3 regions of the Rhodoferax sp. GW822-FHT02A01 genome follow, and region 3 is predicted to be linked to each of the others. Evidence: predicted binding sites of a transcription regulator. Region 3 holds the regulator's gene; each other region holds the start of a gene.
What was found. Region 3 encodes FNR, which switches genes on or off when oxygen is low (the NO sensors DNR and NnrR bind a similar motif). Its sites were predicted from a motif close to TTGATNNNNATCAA; they were not measured.
Positions count from the first base shown of each region.

Region 1: AAGF34_RS03980 (universal stress protein) is a predicted target of FNR. The motif match lies at 2,279-2,292, and genes of this name have one in related genera.
Region 2: ubiM (5-demethoxyubiquinol-8 5-hydroxylase UbiM) is a predicted target of FNR. The motif match lies at 1,925-1,938, and genes of this name have one in related genera.

Region 1 is NZ_CP152376.1:828,933-834,412, reverse strand. Features, by position in the region: gene AAGF34_RS03990 (hypothetical protein) at 22-867, shown strand; gene AAGF34_RS03985 (ParA family protein) at 888-1,685, opposite strand; gene AAGF34_RS03980 (universal stress protein) at 1,823-2,215, opposite strand; gene AAGF34_RS03975 (DMT family transporter) at 2,325-3,182, opposite strand; gene AAGF34_RS03970 (class III extradiol ring-cleavage dioxygenase) at 3,553-4,353, shown strand; gene AAGF34_RS03965 (hemerythrin domain-containing protein) at 4,466-4,945, shown strand; gene AAGF34_RS03960 (LysE family translocator) at 4,947-5,480, opposite strand, start outside.
Region 2 is NZ_CP152376.1:5,397,055-5,402,534, reverse strand. Features, by position in the region: gene AAGF34_RS25495 (J domain-containing protein) at 1-616, opposite strand, end outside; gene ubiM (5-demethoxyubiquinol-8 5-hydroxylase UbiM) at 665-1,864, opposite strand; gene AAGF34_RS25485 (hypothetical protein) at 1,972-2,331, shown strand; gene AAGF34_RS25480 (copper-binding protein) at 2,412-2,693, shown strand; gene AAGF34_RS25475 (TolC family protein) at 2,690-3,964, shown strand; gene AAGF34_RS25470 (efflux RND transporter periplasmic adaptor subunit) at 3,961-5,480, shown strand, end outside.
Region 3 is NZ_CP152376.1:4,017,034-4,022,513, forward strand. Features, by position in the region: gene ccoN (cytochrome-c oxidase, cbb3-type subunit I) at 1-516, shown strand, start outside; gene ccoO (cytochrome-c oxidase, cbb3-type subunit II) at 530-1,150, shown strand; gene AAGF34_RS19125 (cbb3-type cytochrome c oxidase subunit 3) at 1,168-1,311, shown strand; gene ccoP (cytochrome-c oxidase, cbb3-type subunit III) at 1,333-2,247, shown strand; gene AAGF34_RS19135 (FixH family protein) at 2,347-2,622, shown strand; gene fnr (fumarate/nitrate reduction transcriptional regulator Fnr) at 2,630-3,349, opposite strand; gene hemN (oxygen-independent coproporphyrinogen III oxidase) at 3,558-4,952, shown strand; gene AAGF34_RS19150 (sulfite exporter TauE/SafE family protein) at 4,962-5,480, shown strand, end outside.

The sequences.
Region 1 (5,480 bases), 2.3 Mb from region 3:
TAACGGTGGAGGCACTCGCGCATGTCAAACGAAGTTCTGGTCTGGTGGTTTTTCCTGTGCGTGGTGAGTGCGGCCAATGTCATGGCGCTGACATATTCCGGTCATCTGCTGCTGCGCCGGCAAGGGCAAATTCCGCGCGAGGTGTATGCGTCACGCAAGCTGCAGTTCCTGCTGTCGGCAGGCTACGTGCTGGGCTGTGCCTACCGTTCGGCGCTGCCGGTGTTTGATGTGCAGCGCATCTGCCTGTTTGATTCCTGGTTTTCCAGTGTGATCGTGGGCCGCTCGGTGGCCACGGTGGCCGAGCTGTGCTTTGTCACGCAATGGGCCTTGCTCATGCGCGAGATCGCCGACGTCACGCAAAGCAAGGCGGGTCGCTGGACCTCCATGGCACTGGTACCGTTGATCGCCATTGCCGAAACCTGCTCCTGGTATTCCGTGCTCACCACCGCCAACATCGGTCACGTCATCGAGGAGTCGCTCTGGGGCTTGTCTGCCGCACTGTTGGTGGTCAGTCTGTTCTCGGTCTGGCCGCGTTGCAGCGAGCGTCTGCGCCCGGCCTTGCTGCTGACGGGCATTGCCGGTGTGGCCTATGTGGCTTTCATGTTCCTGGTGGATGTGCCCATGTACTGGTCGCGCTGGTTGCAGGACGAGGCCAGTGGTCGCCATTACCTCAGCCTGCAGCAAGGCGTGCTGGATGCGTCGGCCCGTTGGGTGGTGTCGCACCAGTGGCAGGTCTGGAAAAGCGAAGTGGCATGGATGTCGCTGTATTTCAGTGTGGCGGTGTGGCTCAGCATTGCGCTGATCCACACACCGGCCTTTGATCGCCAGGCGCGCAGCGTGCCAAAGGGGCATTTGCAACCGGCCTGAGGGTCAGGGCTGCAGTCGGGCTATCTGGACTTGGATGCCTTCTTCTTGGGCTTGGCAAACAGCGTGTCGTGCAGTTCCACCAGCGCCTGTGTCAGACGGTGCTTGGGGTCCAGGTAGACCATGGGGCGGGATTGCTCGTGCGACTCGCGGATGCGCACGGAAGAGGGCAGATAGGGCTGCAACACCGGCAGGCCTTCGGCAATCAGTTCATCCACGATGCGTTGCGGCAGATTGGCGCGCGGCTGGAACTGGTTGACCACAATGCCTTTGACGTCCAGTTCGGGATTGTGATCGGCCTTGATCTCCTGCACATTGTCCAGGAGGGTGTACAGCGCCTTGCGTGAAAACTCGTCACAGTCAAACGGGATCAGGCAGCCGGTGGCGCCTATGAGCGCCGAGCGGGTGTAAAAATTCAGCGCGGGCGGGGTGTCGATATAGATGCGGTCGTAGTCTTCGCTGAGCTGCTGCAGTGCTTCGCGTAGCTTGTAGATTTTTTGGCGCGACTCCAGCTTGGTTTGCAGCTCGTTGAGTTCGGCGTTGGCCGCCATTAGGTGCAGCTTGTCAAACGGCGTGGGGATGACAAAGTCGGTGGCGGTGAGCGGCTTGAAGCTGAAGCTCAGACAGAAGTCAAAGAAGCCGCCCACGTTGGGCTGGTCTTCGGTGGCGGTCTCTCCCAACAGGTAGCTGCTGGAGTTGCCCTGCGGGTCCAGGTCGATCACCAGGGTACGCAGGCCTTGGCTGGCGCTGATGGCCGCCAGGTTGCAGGTGATGGTGGATTTGCCGACGCCACCCTTTTGGTTGAATACGACGAGCGCCATCTTGCGTGTTCCCCTGCTGTAGTTCCATGGAAGTTCCACGCACGAGTGTAAGCGAGCTGGATTGCACCCATGGGGCGCAATCCACTGCTGCGGCGTTCAGAACGGAGACCGCTGCATGCCCATGGCACGCAGCGTACTTAGTCAGCTTTGACGGTCAGGATGGGGCAGGGAATGTTCATCAGGATTTCCTGCGCCATGCTGCCCATGATGAGTTTGCCCACTGCACTGCGTTTACGCAGACCGATCACCAGCAATGAAACCTGGTATGTGGCAACCATTTCTTCCAGTTCTTCCACGGCATTCTTGCCGCGCACAAACTGCTTGAATTCTGCGTTGATGCCGGACACCGACAGGAGCTGTTCAACCCGCTCCACGTCCTGTGCGTCAGCGCGTGAAGGATCTTCACCACTGCCGCCCGGTGTGGCATTCACCACGATCAGCGTTTCGTTGCGTTCCTTGGCGATCTCAATGCCTTTTTCGAGGGCGGTTTGACCTTCGGGACGGGGAACATAGGCTACGAGAATTGTCATTCGAAAGCTCCTTGGCTTGTAATGGGTGTGCGGCAAATGATAGCGCTTGAGCACATTTGTACTATGACGCAGATCAATTTCCGGCGTAGTGTGTTGATGGTGCGGTCGGCTAGCTGCGTGCCAGATAGACGCCCCAGACGGTCAGGGCCATACCTACCAGCGCCATGCCGGTCAGTGTGTTGCCAAAGAGCGCCCAGGCAAACAGGGCGGTACACGGGGGAACCAGATAGAACAGGCTGGCGACGTTGACCGCGTTGCTGTGGCGTATCAGCCAATTGAGCAGGCTCACGGCACCCAGGGACAGCACCAGCACCAACCAGCCCAGGGCAAAGAACAACTCACCACTCCAGTCGATGGCGCCGTGCTCGGTAGCGATTGCCGCCAGGCCGGTGACGACGGTGGTGGGCAGGAACTGGGCGACCGCACCAGTGCGCCAATCGAATGCGGGGCAGAACTTCTTCTGGTACAGCGTGCCCGCGGTGATGGCCAGCAATGCGACCACGGCGGGCAGCAGCGCCTGCAGGCCGAACTCCTGGCCGAGCTTGTTCCACAACACCAGTGCCACTCCCACCAAGCCCAGCAGCAGCCCAACCCACTGACGCGGCAGCACGGTAGCGCCCAGCAGATAGCCCGCGCCAATGGCGGTCAGCAAGGGCTGAACACCCACGACCAGGCTGGCCAGGCCAGCGGGCAGTCCCAAGCCGATGGCCACAAACACACCACCCAGATACAGCCCGTGCATCAGCAGACCGGATATGCCGATGTGTACCCACTGCCGCATGTTCTGCGGCCACGGCGCGCGACTGGCAATGGCGATGGGCACGATGCACAGCAGCACCGCAACGTAGCGAATGGATAGAAAGGTCAGCGGCTGAATGTGGGGCAGTCCCAGCCGCGCGCCAATGAAGCCGGTGGACCACAGCACCACGAAGACAAAAGGCAGCAGGCGGGCGAATTTGGGGCCCATGGTTTCAAGTCTCCCCAAGACGGTGCTTTCCCGTCTCAATTTGCGACACTTTGTTGGAAAAAGAAACTAAGTAGTGCGGATTTGGCGGCACACATTTTGCTCAAGACAAGCTGAGGCCGTGAAACATATCGCAATCGCGGCTTCTTATAGGAGGTATCAAGATATGTCACAAGCTATCAAAGACTTTCTGGTGTCTGTTGGAGTTACGTTGGCCGCTGTTCTTCTGTCCGGCGTCATGTTGACCCTCAGGCCCTGAGAACGGCACTGCCATCCCCCGCAGGGAGCGTTGCAAGCATACCGTTTGGCCGAATGATTGGGCTGTCGTGCGCGGGACACGCATAATTGTCCGCATGACGTGAAAGGCCAGACGATGACAAGTTCCCGATTTCCCACGATGTTCGTGTCCCACGGTGGCGGCCCCTGGCCTTTCGTGGCTGGCATGCGCGAAATGTTTGCCAAGACCGCGCAGGAGTTCCGCGACCTTCCCGAACGACTGCCAGCCAGGCCGCGGGCCGTGCTGGTGATCACCGGGCACTGGGAAGCGCCGCAGTTCAGCGTGTCCATCTCGGAGCATCCGCCCATGGACTACGACTACTACGGCTTTCCCCCCCATACCTATCACCTGAAGTATCCCGCGCCCGGCTCGCCCGTGCTGGCTGCGCGCGTGACCGAGTTGCTGGCTGCCGGCGGCATCACCTGTGCGCAGGACCCGACCCGCGGGTTCGACCATGGCACCTTTGTTCCCTTGGGGCTGATGTACCCAAAGGCGGACGTACCCATCGTTCTGCTGTCCATGAAGTCGGGCTATGACGCAGCCGAGCACATCCGCGTGGGCCAGATGCTCGCCCCCTTGCGCGATGAGGGCATCCTGATCCTGGGCAGCGGCCTGACCTATCACAACATGCGTGGCTTTGGTAACCCGGCATCCTCGCCCATTGCCACCGCCTTTGAACACTATCTCAATGATGCGGTGACGCAGCCCCAGGAGTCCGAACGCAACCGCATGCTAGTGGAGTGGCAGAAAGCCCCCAAGGCGCGCCTGGCCCATCCGCGCGAGGACCATCTGATTCCTCTCATGGTGGTTGCCGGCGCGGCGGGCGCGGACCGTGGAGAGCGCATCTTTGTGGACCACGTGCTGGAAGTGGTCATGGCGTCCTACCAGTTCGGCTGAGGGGAAGCATCCGGGATCGTTGAAAGTTGGAGGAGCATTGACGTTGCTCAAACTCCGGAAAACTGTGACCTGCACAATTTGTTGCACATGCACAAATTTTCCGGAGATTCCCATGACTGCCGTTGCACCCCTTCAACCTTTCGAGGCACTGGACGCCTGCCATCTGCAAATCCAGAGGACGCTGCAGGACTTGACGCGTTTGGCCCGGCGCCTGGAGACCGGTGGTGTAAATGAAATGGACCGCAAGCTGGCGGGCGATATCGAGAGCTTCTTTTCCAACACCTCGCGGGAGCACCATGCCGAGGAAGAGGCGCATGTGTTTCCGCAGATTCTGGCCAGCGGCAGTGCCAAGCTGTCTGCGGCAGTGAAAAGCCTGCAGCAGGACCATGGCTTCATTGAAGAGAACTGGATTGAGCTGGCGCCCCAGTTGCGCGCCATTGCCGAGGGCAATGACTGGGTGCATGCGGAAGAGTTTCAGCACAACGTGAGCACCTTTCTCGAGCTGCTCAACGGCCATATTGCGTTGGAAGAGTCGTTGATCTACCCCGAGTCCAAGGCCATGTGGGCCGCAACCATCGCCCGACGGCGATAGCCTAGCGCTGGGCTACGGCCAGCCGCAAGGCCAGCGCGGCAAACACCGCGCCTGCGGCGCGATTCATCCACTGCTGGGCGCGCGCCGAGCCGCGTAGTCGCTGCCCCAGGCTGGCAGCAAAGTAGCTGATGGCGCCAAAGGTCACCAGCGTTGCCAGGATGAAGATGGCGCCCAGCTCTGCCAGTTGTAGCACCACCGAGCCGCGTCGCGCGTCCACGAATTGCGGCAAAAAAGCGAGAAAGAAGAAGACCACCTTGGGGTTGGTCAGATTCATCACGATGCCGCGGCGGTAGAGCTGCAGAGGGCGCAACAAGGGTGCTGAGGCATCGCTGCCTTCTGTCACGGGGGCCCTGAACGCGCCCCAGGCCAGATAGGCCAGATAGCCGGCGCCCACCATCTTCAGGACCACAAAGGCCGTCTCGGAAGCTGCAAAGACAGCGGCCAGACCCAGCGCAACGGCCGAGGTGTGCACTACCAGACCGGTGCACAGCCCCAACACCACCAGCATCCCGGCGCGCTTGCCCTGGGTGGCGGA
Region 2 (5,480 bases), 1.4 Mb from region 3:
GCATGAACCAGTAGCCACCAAAGCAGAGCAACACAAACAGCACGCTGCCAAGAACGGTCACTACGGCAATAGAGCGAGAGGCCGTCGTTGCAGATGCCGCAACCTGGGGTGCCGCAGACAAATCCTCTTGCGGCTGGGTATCCGCAAAATCAGTTCCGCCCGTTGCCTGCCGGGCAGCGAGTGGCCGAAAACGTGCTGCGGCCAACGCCTCAATGCGCGCCTGTACCTCCTGGCGCTGCGCTTCTTCTGCGGCTTTCAATTCGGCAGCAATGGCGACAGCTTCGCTGGCTTCCCGGGCCGCTTTGGCTGCATGTTCGGCCATTGCCTGCTCTTCCTTGAGCCGCCAGGCCAGCCGCCGTGCTTCTTCTGCGTCCAGATCGCGCTTGGTTGCCTGCCAGGCAACTTGCTCATCGTGCTTCTTCTTGCTCGCCGGATGGGTCAGCGTGCGATACGCCTCGTCCAGCAATTTGAGTTGTTCTGCCAGGGACCCTGCGCTGTCCACCCCTGGGTCGGATTGCAGTTTTTGCAACCGTGCCCTGTAGGCCTGCGCGATCTCCATCTCGGTGGCTGCACGCGTAAGCCCCAGGATTTCGTAATAGTTCCGGAATCGTTCCATGACGGCTTGTTTCCCCCTTCAAGCCGTCAAGATTATTCCATCAAGGCGTCAGGTTCCCGAAAGCGACTGGGCGATGGAACGCTTGAACGGCGTGACCTTGTCGCTCACGCGCAGCAGCACTTGGCGCGCCAGTTTGGCTGCCATGGATTCGCGGGTATATATCTCCACGATCAGACGCGTCATCCAGAACAGGGGCAAGGTGGCACGCTTCTGGCGGCCCTCGTAGCGCTGCAGCAGGCTGGTGCTGCCGATGTCGCCACGGGTGTGCAGTGCGGTGGCGATTTCCCGTGTCAACGCGTCCACGCTGAGCAGGCCGAAATTGAATCCGTGTGCGGTCACCGGATGCATGCCCACCGCCGCGTCCCCCACGGTGGCAAAGCGCTGTGCCACCAGCCGTTGTGGGTACACGGCTACCAGCGGGTAGTTGTGGCGGGTGCTGCACAGCTGCATGGCGCCCAGGCGGTGGTTGAAGCGCTGGGCCACGGCAGCGTTGAAAGCGTCCGGCTCCATCTGCATGAGCGCTTCAATGGCGTGACTGGGCAAGGTGATGACCACCGACGCACGGTGTGCCCCGGTTTCCGGATGCGGGTTCATGGGTAGCAGCGCCAGTGTCTGGCCGTAGCCAAACCACTCCCAAGCGGCAAAGTCGTGCGGCTTCTCGAAGATCATGGCGCAGACCAGCATGTTCTTGCCGAAGTCGTGCATATGGGCGGCAATGCCCATCATGCGCCGCGTGCTGGAGAAGCGGCTGTCGGCTGCCACCACCAGCTTGCTGCGCAACGCTTGGCCGCTGGCCAGGGTGACGGTGGCTTCGCTGGCGGAAGTGCGTACATCGCTGACCTTTGCTCCGGTGAGTAGGGTGATGTCCTTGTTGGCATTGGCAGCATGCTGCATGCCTTGCCAGGCGGCGCGCCGTATCAGGTGGTTGGACACCAGCCAGCCCAGCTCCGTTCCTTTGCCCAGCTCGTGGCCAATCGTCATGGAGAAGATATTCGGTCCGTCAATGACCTTGGCGTCCTTGAGCGGTGCGATGTCCTTGCCGTCCATCAGGTCCCACAAGCCCAGCCCTTTGAGCAACGTGGCGGAGCGCTGGGTGAGTGCGATTTCCCGCCCGTCAAAAATGGGCGCCTCCAGCGCTTCGCGGTCTTGCTGCTCGATCAGCAGAATCTTGAGTTTGCGCCCGCTGAGCGACTTGGCCAGGCACAGGCCGGCCGGGCCAGCACCCACAATGATGACGTCTGCATCCATAAAGGGAAATTGGTTTTCTGATCCGAAGCCGCGAGGCTAGCGCTTTGCCGTGACCGGTCTTTGCTTTTGGTCAAGGGATTTGCAATTGCAGGCGTTATCATCCGGCCATGTCGCGCCTGCTCATCCTGTTTCTGATCGCCTTGCTGCCCTTGCGCGGCTGGACGGCGCAGCGCATGGTGCTGGACATGAATGCGCCAGCAGTTGTTGTCAGCATGCAGCAGCAGAGCGGCATGAGCGAAGACTGTGCACTGCAGATGCAGATGGCGGCCTTGTCCCATGGCGATCAGGACCCAGGCGCCACGCAGCACGCGGGCTGCCAATCCTGCGATATCTGCATGCCCTTGGCGGCATTGGATGAGGCCCCTGAGATGGCCTTGAAACCAATTCCCCACGCAGTACCAGTACGCCAACCAGGCACCTTCGAGAGCGCCGAACCCACGCGCTACACCAAACCACCCATTTCCTGACTTCCACGCCCTAGGTGCGTCCGCAATTTGCGGCACGCGTGGTCCGGGCCGCAAAGGCCCATCAAGTCAGGAGTTTTTTCATGAATCGCTGGATAGTTTCGCTGGCGCTGCTGTGCGCCACGTCCGTATGGTCTGCACCCGAGTGGGTGCGTGGAGAAGTCACCAAGATCGCGCCCGAAAAAGCGCAGGTCACCCTCAAGCACGAAGCCATCAAGAGCATGGGCATGGAGGGCATGACCATGCCCTACAAGGTCCGTGATGCGGCGCAGCTCAAGGGCTTCAAGCCTGGAGATGCGGTGCGCTTTACCGTGCAGATGCAGGGTGACCAGATGGTCATCGAAGCGCTGGAGCACGCCAAGTGAAGCAGCCATTGCTGCGCGCGGTTGTCGCCACGGCGGCCGCGCTGGTTGTGGCGGGCGCCGCCGCGCAGTCTGATACCAACCCGCCCGGCGCCACGGTGGAATCGCTGTTGGAGATTGCGCGGCAGAACAACCCGGAGCTGGCCACCATGCGCCATGAGGCGGATGCCGCACAGGAGCGTGTGGCGCAGGCGGATGCGCTGCCCGACCCGCGCTTCAAGCTGGAGCTGCAGGACGTCACCCGCATGGGCGCGCAAAACCCCACGCTGTGGCCGTCCGACGTGGGCAGCACGCGCTACACCCTGTCGCAGGAACTGCCCTGGTTCGGCACGCGTGAGCTCAAAAGTGCACAGGCCCGGTACACGGCACAGGGTGCGCAGACTGCGGCGCAGGGCGTGTGGGTGGATCTGGCCTCGCGCATCAAGCTGGCCTACGCCCAGCTCTACTTTCTGAGCCGCAGCCAGCGCCTGAGCCAGGAGATCCTGGGGTTGATGCAGACCTTGGAGCAGATGGCCCAGGTGCGCTACGCCGCCGGCCTGGCGCCGCAACAGGACGCCATCCGCGCACAGACCGAGCAGACCGCCATGAAGAGCGAGCTGATTGGCATGCAAAGTGAATTGCGCCAGGCGCGTGCCCGCTTGAACGGCTGGCTGGCGCGCCCTGCGCAGGCCGAACTGGCCGAGCCGCAGAGCCTGCGCGCCTTGCCGCAGCCCGACCTGCTTGACGCTGAGGCGCTGGAGCAGCGTGCCCGTGCGCGCAATCCGCAGCTGGCGGCCGACGAGGCGCGTGTGAGCGCAGCGGATGCGGGGCAGGCGCTGGCCATGAAAGGCCGCTATCCCACCTTGACCGTGGGCATCGCGCCCACGCAGTTCCAGAATGATTTCAAGACCTGGGACCTGATGCTGGAGATGAACATCCCGCTCTGGCAAGGCACACGCCGCGCGCAGGAGCGCGAATCGGTCGCCATGGCGGAAGCCGCACGTGCGCGGCGCGACACCACGCGCAACCAGCTGCTGTCGGACTTGAACGAGAACCTCGCAGCACTGCAGAGCGCGCAGCAGACGGAAGGCCTGGTGGCCAGCAGCCTGCTGCCGCAAGCCGAGCTGACCCTGCAGGCTGCACTGGTGGGCTACGAGGCCGGCAAGGTGGACTTTGCCACCGTACTGGACGCGCAGCGCCAGATCCGTCAGGCCAAGCAAACCCGCATCAAAGCCCAGGCCGAAGGCCAGGCGCGTCTGGCGCAAATCGAGCGCCTTCTGGGAGAAGACCTATGAACAAGAACATCACGGTACTGGTAGCTGCCCTGGCGCTGGCCGGCATCGCCGCAGGCGGCGGAGTTTGGTGGGGAACGCACCATGCACAGGCAACGTCATCTGCTTCCGCCGAAGCCATGGCTCCGGCCGCGCCCAAGGAACGCAAGATCCGTTTCTACCGCAACCCCATGGGCTTGCCCGACACCTCGCCCACGCCCAAGAAGGACCCCATGGGCATGGACTACATCCCTGTCTATGAGGGGGAGGAAGAAAGTACACCCGCCACCGCCAACCAGCTGCAGTTCAGCGCCGACAAGGTGCAGAAGATGGGCGTCCGCACCGAAGCGGCCGCCTTGCGCGTGTTGGACAAGGCGGTGCATGCAAGCGGCCGCGTCGAGCCCGATGAGCGGCGCAGCTACACCATTGCACCGCGCTTTGAAGGCTATGTGGAAAAGCTGCATGTCAATGCCACGGGGCAGTCCGTAGCCAAGGGGCAGCCGCTGTTTGAAGTCTATGCACCGGATCTGCTGGCCGCGCAGCGCGAATACGCCATTGCCGTGCAAGGGGTGCAGAACCTGGCCCAGGCTGGGCCCGATGCGCAAAAGAGCATGCAGCAACTGGCCGACGCCAGCCTGGCACGCCTGCGCAACTGGGATGTGAGCGAGGAGCAGATCAAGGAACTCACGCGCTCAGGCGCTGCCAAGCGCACGCTGACCTTCCGCTCGCCGGTGAGCGGGTTTGTGTCGGAGAAGAAGGCCGTGCAAGGCATGCGCTTCATGCCTGGAGACGTGCTCTACCAGGTCAGTGACCTGTCGTCGGTGTGGGTCGTGGCCGATGTGTTCGAACAGGATATTGCCGCGGTGCGCACCGGCGCCCGGGCGCGGGTGACCATCGATGCCTATCCCGGCAAGACGCTGGATGCGGCGCTGACCTATGTCTACCCCACGTTGAACGCCGAAACGCGTACCGTGCCGGTGCGGCTGGAGCTGGCCAACCCGGGCGGCTTGCTCAAGCCCGGCATGTATGCGCAGGTGGAGTTGGCCGTGGGTGGCAAGGCGCGGGTGCTGACGGTGCCCCTGTCCGCGGTCATCGACAGCGGCAAGCGCCAGCTGGTTCTGGTGCAGGTGGGTGAGGGACGCTTTGAGCCGCGCGACGTCAAACTGGGCGCGCGCAGTGACAACTACCTGGAAGTGCTGGAAGGCGTGAAGGAGGGCGAGCAGGTGGTCGTCTCCGCCAACTTCCTGATCGATGCCGAGAGCAATCTGAAGGCCGCTGTGGCGGGCTTTGGTGCAGCGCAAACCAGTGCACCCGCTGCGAGTGCAACCGGTCATGAGGGCGTGGGCAAGGTGGTCGAAGTGGACACCAAGACCCAGAGCGTGACCATCAGCCACGGCGCCATTGCCAGCCTGAAGTGGCCGGCCATGACCATGGACTTCCAGCTGGCCAACGGCGCGCTGCTCAAGGACCTGAAGCCCGATGCGGCCATCCGCTTCGAGTTCGTGGAGCGTGGCAAGGGCGAGTGGGTCATCACCCGCAT
Region 3 (5,480 bases):
ATCCTGCGCTTCCTGATCGTGTCCCTGTCCTTCTACGGCATGTCGACCTTCGAAGGTCCGATGATGTCCATCAAGACCGTCAACGCCCTGAGCCACTACACCGACTGGACCGTGGGCCACGTGCACTCCGGTGCTCTGGGCTGGGTGGGTCTGGTGACCATGGGTTCCATGTACTACCTGATTCCGAAGCTGTTCGGTCAGAAGCAGATGTACAGCGCCAAGGCTGTTGAAGTGCACTTCTGGACTGCCACCATCGGTATCGTGATCTACATCGCTGCGATGTGGATTGCCGGTGTGATGCAAGGTCTGATGTGGCGTGCCATCAACCCCGACGGCACCCTGACCTACACCTTCGTGGAAGCTGTGAAGGCAACCTATCCCTTCTACGTTCTGCGTCTGCTGGGTGGTCTGCTGTACCTGACCGGTATGGTGATCATGCTGTGGAACACCCTGATGACTGCTACCAAGGGCCGCGCCGTGAGCGTTGAAGTGCCTACCGCTGTGGCTCACGCTTGAAGGAAATAGAAACATGTCCAATAACACTTCCGGCCTGTCTCACGAAAAGATCGAGACAAGCAACTTTTTGATGATCGTGCTGATCCTGATCGTTCTGCTGTTTGGTGGTCTTGTGGAAATTGTTCCCCTGTTCTTCCAGAAGTCGACGACAGAGCCGCTCAAGGGCGTTCAGCCCTACACCGCACTGCAACTGGCTGGCCGCGACATTTACACCCGTGAAGGTTGCTACAACTGCCACTCGCAGATGATTCGTCCCTTCCGCGCAGAAACCCTGCGCTACGGACACTACTCGGTGGCCGGCGAGTCGGTGTACGACCACCCCTTCCAATGGGGTAGCAAGCGCACTGGTCCTGACCTGGCTCGCGTAGGTGCCAAGTACAGCGATGAATGGCATCGCATTCACCTGACCAATCCGCGCGACGTGGTTCCCGAGTCCAACATGCCTGCCTACCCCTGGCTGGCCAAGAACCTGGTAGATGCTGAAGTGATGCCTGCGCACATGGCTGGTTTGCGCAAGGTTGGTGTGCCTTATACCGATGAGCAAATTGCCAAGTCGGTTGAGGAAGTCAAGGGCAAGACCGAGCTGGAAGCCGTGATTGCCTATCTGCAGTCCCTGGGACTGGCGCTGCGCTGAAAACGCTGGAGACCGACATGGATTTTGATATCAACACCCTGCGTGCCTTGGCAACTCTGGTCAGCTTTGTCACGTTCATTGGAATTGTGTGGTGGGCTTGGTCCAAGCGTCGCTCCAACGACTTTTCTGAAGCAGCCAATTTGCCCTTTCAGCAAGACTGATCTACCCCAATAGGATTCATCATGAGTGACTTTGTAAGTAATTTTTGGTCCGTGTATGTGGCTGGCATTACTATTTTTTCCATAGCGGCCTGCGTGTTGCTGCTGTGGTTCAGTGGTAAAGCCAAGGCAATGACCTCCCACGACAACACCACCGGACACGTGTGGGACGGCGACCTGCGTGAAATGAACAACCCCCTGCCACGCTGGTGGGTGGGCCTGTTCGTCATCACCATCATCTTTGCAGCCGTGTACCTTTCTCTGTACCCCGGTCTGGGCAGCTCTCCTGGCAGCTCCGGCTGGACGTCGCATGGACAGTATGACGCCGAGGTTGCCAAGGGCAATGCCGAAGTGGCGCCTATCTACGCCAAGTTCATGGCCATGAAGGTGGAGGACGTTGCCAAGGATCCCCAGGCACATGCCATTGGTGAACGTCTGTTCATGAACAACTGCTCGCAGTGCCATGGCTCCGATGCGCGTGGCGGCAAGGGCTTCCCCAACCTGACTGACAATGACTGGCTCCATGGTGGCACACCCGAGAAAATCGTGGAAACCATCACCAAGGGCCGTGTTGGCAACATGCCTTCGATGGCAGCCGCAGTGGGCACTTCTGACGACGTCAAGAATGTTGCCAACTATGTGCTGAGCCTGTCTGGCAGCCCGCACGACTCCGTGCGTGCCAACCTGGGCAAGGAAAAGTTCGGTGTGTGCGCTGCATGCCACGGCCCAGACGGTAAGGGTATGCAAGCGGTGGGCTCTGCCAACCTGACCGACAACATCTGGTTGCACGGTTTTGGTGAGCAGGCCATCATCAACATGATCACCAACGGCAAGACCAACATCATGCCCGCTCAGGAAAATAAGCTCAGTCCTGAGCAGATCCATGTTGTGGCTTCTTATGTCTGGGGTCTGTCCAACCTGGGCACTGCTCAGCAGTAAGTCGACTCAGTAGCAGCTTCTACCCTGGCAGTGTTTCGAGTCCTGACTCGAAGTCCTGCCGGGGTTTTCTCTTTCAAGTATTGAATGCAAGGAACCGATATGAGTCAGCTCGCCAATGCACCAGAAGCCAAACCATGGTGGAAGTTCGGTCACGTATGGATGGTTGTGGCAGGTCCTGCCATCGTTGTTGTGGCAAGTTTTATCACGCTGTACCTGGCCATCAGCCGACCAGATCCTGTAACGGATGAAAACTACTACCAGAAGGGACTGGAAATCAACAAGACGCTAGGTGGTACACCGTCCAGTGCCGCACCTGCGATGGCTGCAAGGAATCACGCAGCTACTGGCGTCCCCAAGCCTGTGGACGCCCCCTGAACGCTACTTAGCTGCAAACCTTCGGGTTGACGATTTCACGCAGCGCGTCCGTGTTCAGAATGCGGACGTGGCGTTGTTTGACCTCGACGATGTTTTCTTCGACGAACTTGGAGAAGGTGCGGCTGACCGTCTCCAGCTTGAGGCCCAGGTAGCTGCCAATTTCTTCACGCGTCATGCGCAGGACCAGCTCCGATTGAGAGAATCCGCGAGCGTGCAGACGCTGCACCAGGTTGAGCAGGAACGCCGCCAGGCGTTCTTCAGCGCGCATGCTTCCGAGCAGAAGCATCACGCCATTTTCGCGCACGATTTCCCGGCTCAAAATTTTGTGCACGTGGCGCTGCAGCGCTGAAACCTCGCGCGACAGCTCTTCAATCTTTTCAAAAGGCATGACGCACACTTCTGCGTCTTCCAGTGCTACGGCGTCGCAGGTGTGGTGCTCCTGGACGATGCCGTCCAGGCCAACAATTTCGCCTGCCATCTGAAAACCCGTCACTTGGTCGCGGCCATCTTCGGAGGCAACGCAGGTCTTGAAGAAACCTGTGCGGATCGCATACAGGCTGGTGAATCTCTCGCCATTGCGAAACAGTGTGGCGCCGCGCTTGACTTTGCGGCGACTGCCCACCACTTCGTCAATACGCTCCAATTCGGAAGGGGTCAGCCCCAGGGGCATACACAGTTCACGCAGATTGCAGTTGGAACAAGCGACCTTGATGCCGTGGGCACTCATTTCAACCACGTTGCCCGCCGGCCTGATGGAAATCGCGGGATGGGCTTCATCCGGTAGATATGCGTTCATGTGTTCTTCCTTATCTCACCTGATCCAAATCAATTATGAACCTAAATTTCGAAATGTCATGTATTCGAGACCTTGATTCACATCAAACTATCTGTTTGCATCTTCAGGCACATTGTCGGGGATATGTCCTGGAGTACCTATGAATTCTGTCGTATCCCCCGTCACCGAAGACTTGCTGCGCCAATACGACGTTTCCGGCCCGCGCTACACCTCGTATCCTACCGCCGACCGCTTCGTTGAGGCCTTCAATGCAGAAGATTATTCTCAGGCACTGACACAACGCCGCAGCGGGCCTGCTGCTTTGGCATTGCCGCTTTCGCTTTACATACATATCCCATTCTGCGAGTCGCTGTGCTACTACTGCGCATGCAACAAGATCATCACCAAGCACCACGAAAAGGCTGCCGAATACCTGACTTACCTGGAAAAAGAGGTGGCTTTGCATACCCAGCTGATTGGAACTGCACAGTCCGTAAGCCAGTTGCACCTGGGCGGAGGCAGCCCCACCTTTCTGAGCGACGATGAGCTTCGTGCCGTCATGGCGATGCTCAAGCGCAATTTCACCTTTGTCCCTGGTGGGGAATACTCCATTGAAATAGATCCCCGCACCATCGATGCCGAGCGGCTGGATACCCTGGCCGAGCTGGGCTTCAACCGCCTGAGCTTCGGCGTGCAGGATTTTGACCCGGCGGTCCAGAAGGCCGTGCACCGTGTGCAGCCAGCCGAGCAGGTCTTCTCCTTGGTGGCAGATGCGCGCAGCCGTGGGTTTGAATCCATCAATGTAGATCTCATCTACGGCCTGCCCAAGCAAAGCCCTGAGTCGATTGAGCGGACCATTGCCCAGATCATCGAGCTGCGTCCGGATCGCATCGCTTTGTACGCCTACGCCCATCTGCCGGAACGCTTCAAACCGCAGCGCCGCATCAACATTGCCGAGATACCGAGCGGCGGCTCCAAGATTTCCATGCTGTCACGTTCCATGGCCGCACTGATGGAGGCCGGCTACGTCTATGTGGGCATGGACCATTTCGCCTTGCCGGACGACGCGCTGGCCGTGGCTAAGCGCCAGGGACGTTTGCATCGCAACTTCCAGGGCTACAGCACGCAGCCCGATTGCGATCTGATCGCCCTGGGTGTTTCGAGCATTGGGCGAATCGGCGCTACCTACAGCCAGAATGCCAAGACGCTGGAAGAGTATTACGACGCCCTGGACCAGGGGCGCTTTCCCATTGTCCGCGGGTTGGCCTTGACCCGGGACGATCTGGTGCGTCGAGCCGTCATCATGGCGCTTATGTGCCAGGGGCAGGTTCAATATGAATCGATTGAGCTGGCCTACCTGATCGAGTTCAACAGCTACTTTGCCAAGGAGTTGGAAGTCCTGCGTACGCTGGTGGACCAAGGTTTGGTGGTGCTGGAGGAAAGTGCGATCCAGGTCACCGCCAAGGGCTGGTTCTTCGTGCGTGCCGTGGCCATGGTGTTTGACCGCTACCTGCAAACTGACCGTACCCGCGCCAAGTTCTCCAAGATCATTTAGCATCGAAGAATGCAATTTTCCTTGGGCGCCACGGCGCTGTTGATGGGGCTTGCCGGCGGCCCCCATTGCGTCGCCATGTGTGGCGCCGCCTGCGCCGGCATTGGTCAGGCGGCCGGAGCCCGCAAGAACCCGGCAATATTGAGCTTTCAACTCGGGCGCATCGTGGGTTACTCCGCTTTGGGTGCCTTGGCTGCCGCCAGCATGCAGGGGCTGGGCTGGATGACCATCCAATCCGCGGCTCTGCGACCGGTCTGGAGCATGTTCCATGTGGCCGCCATGTTGCTTGGACTGGTGCTGCTGATCCGCGCCCAACAACCCATCTGGCTGGAGTCTGCTGGGCGGCGCATCTGGGCGCGCGCCAAGGCTTTGGGCGCCGGAGCGGGCGGTGCACCGCTGCTGCTGGGAACGTTGTGGGCCTTGTTGCCCTGCGGGTTGCTGTATTCCGCCTTGCTGGTTGCCGCCATGGCTGGCGGTCCGTTGGATGGCGCTCTGGTCATGGCGCTGTTTGCATTGGGTACCAGTGTCACC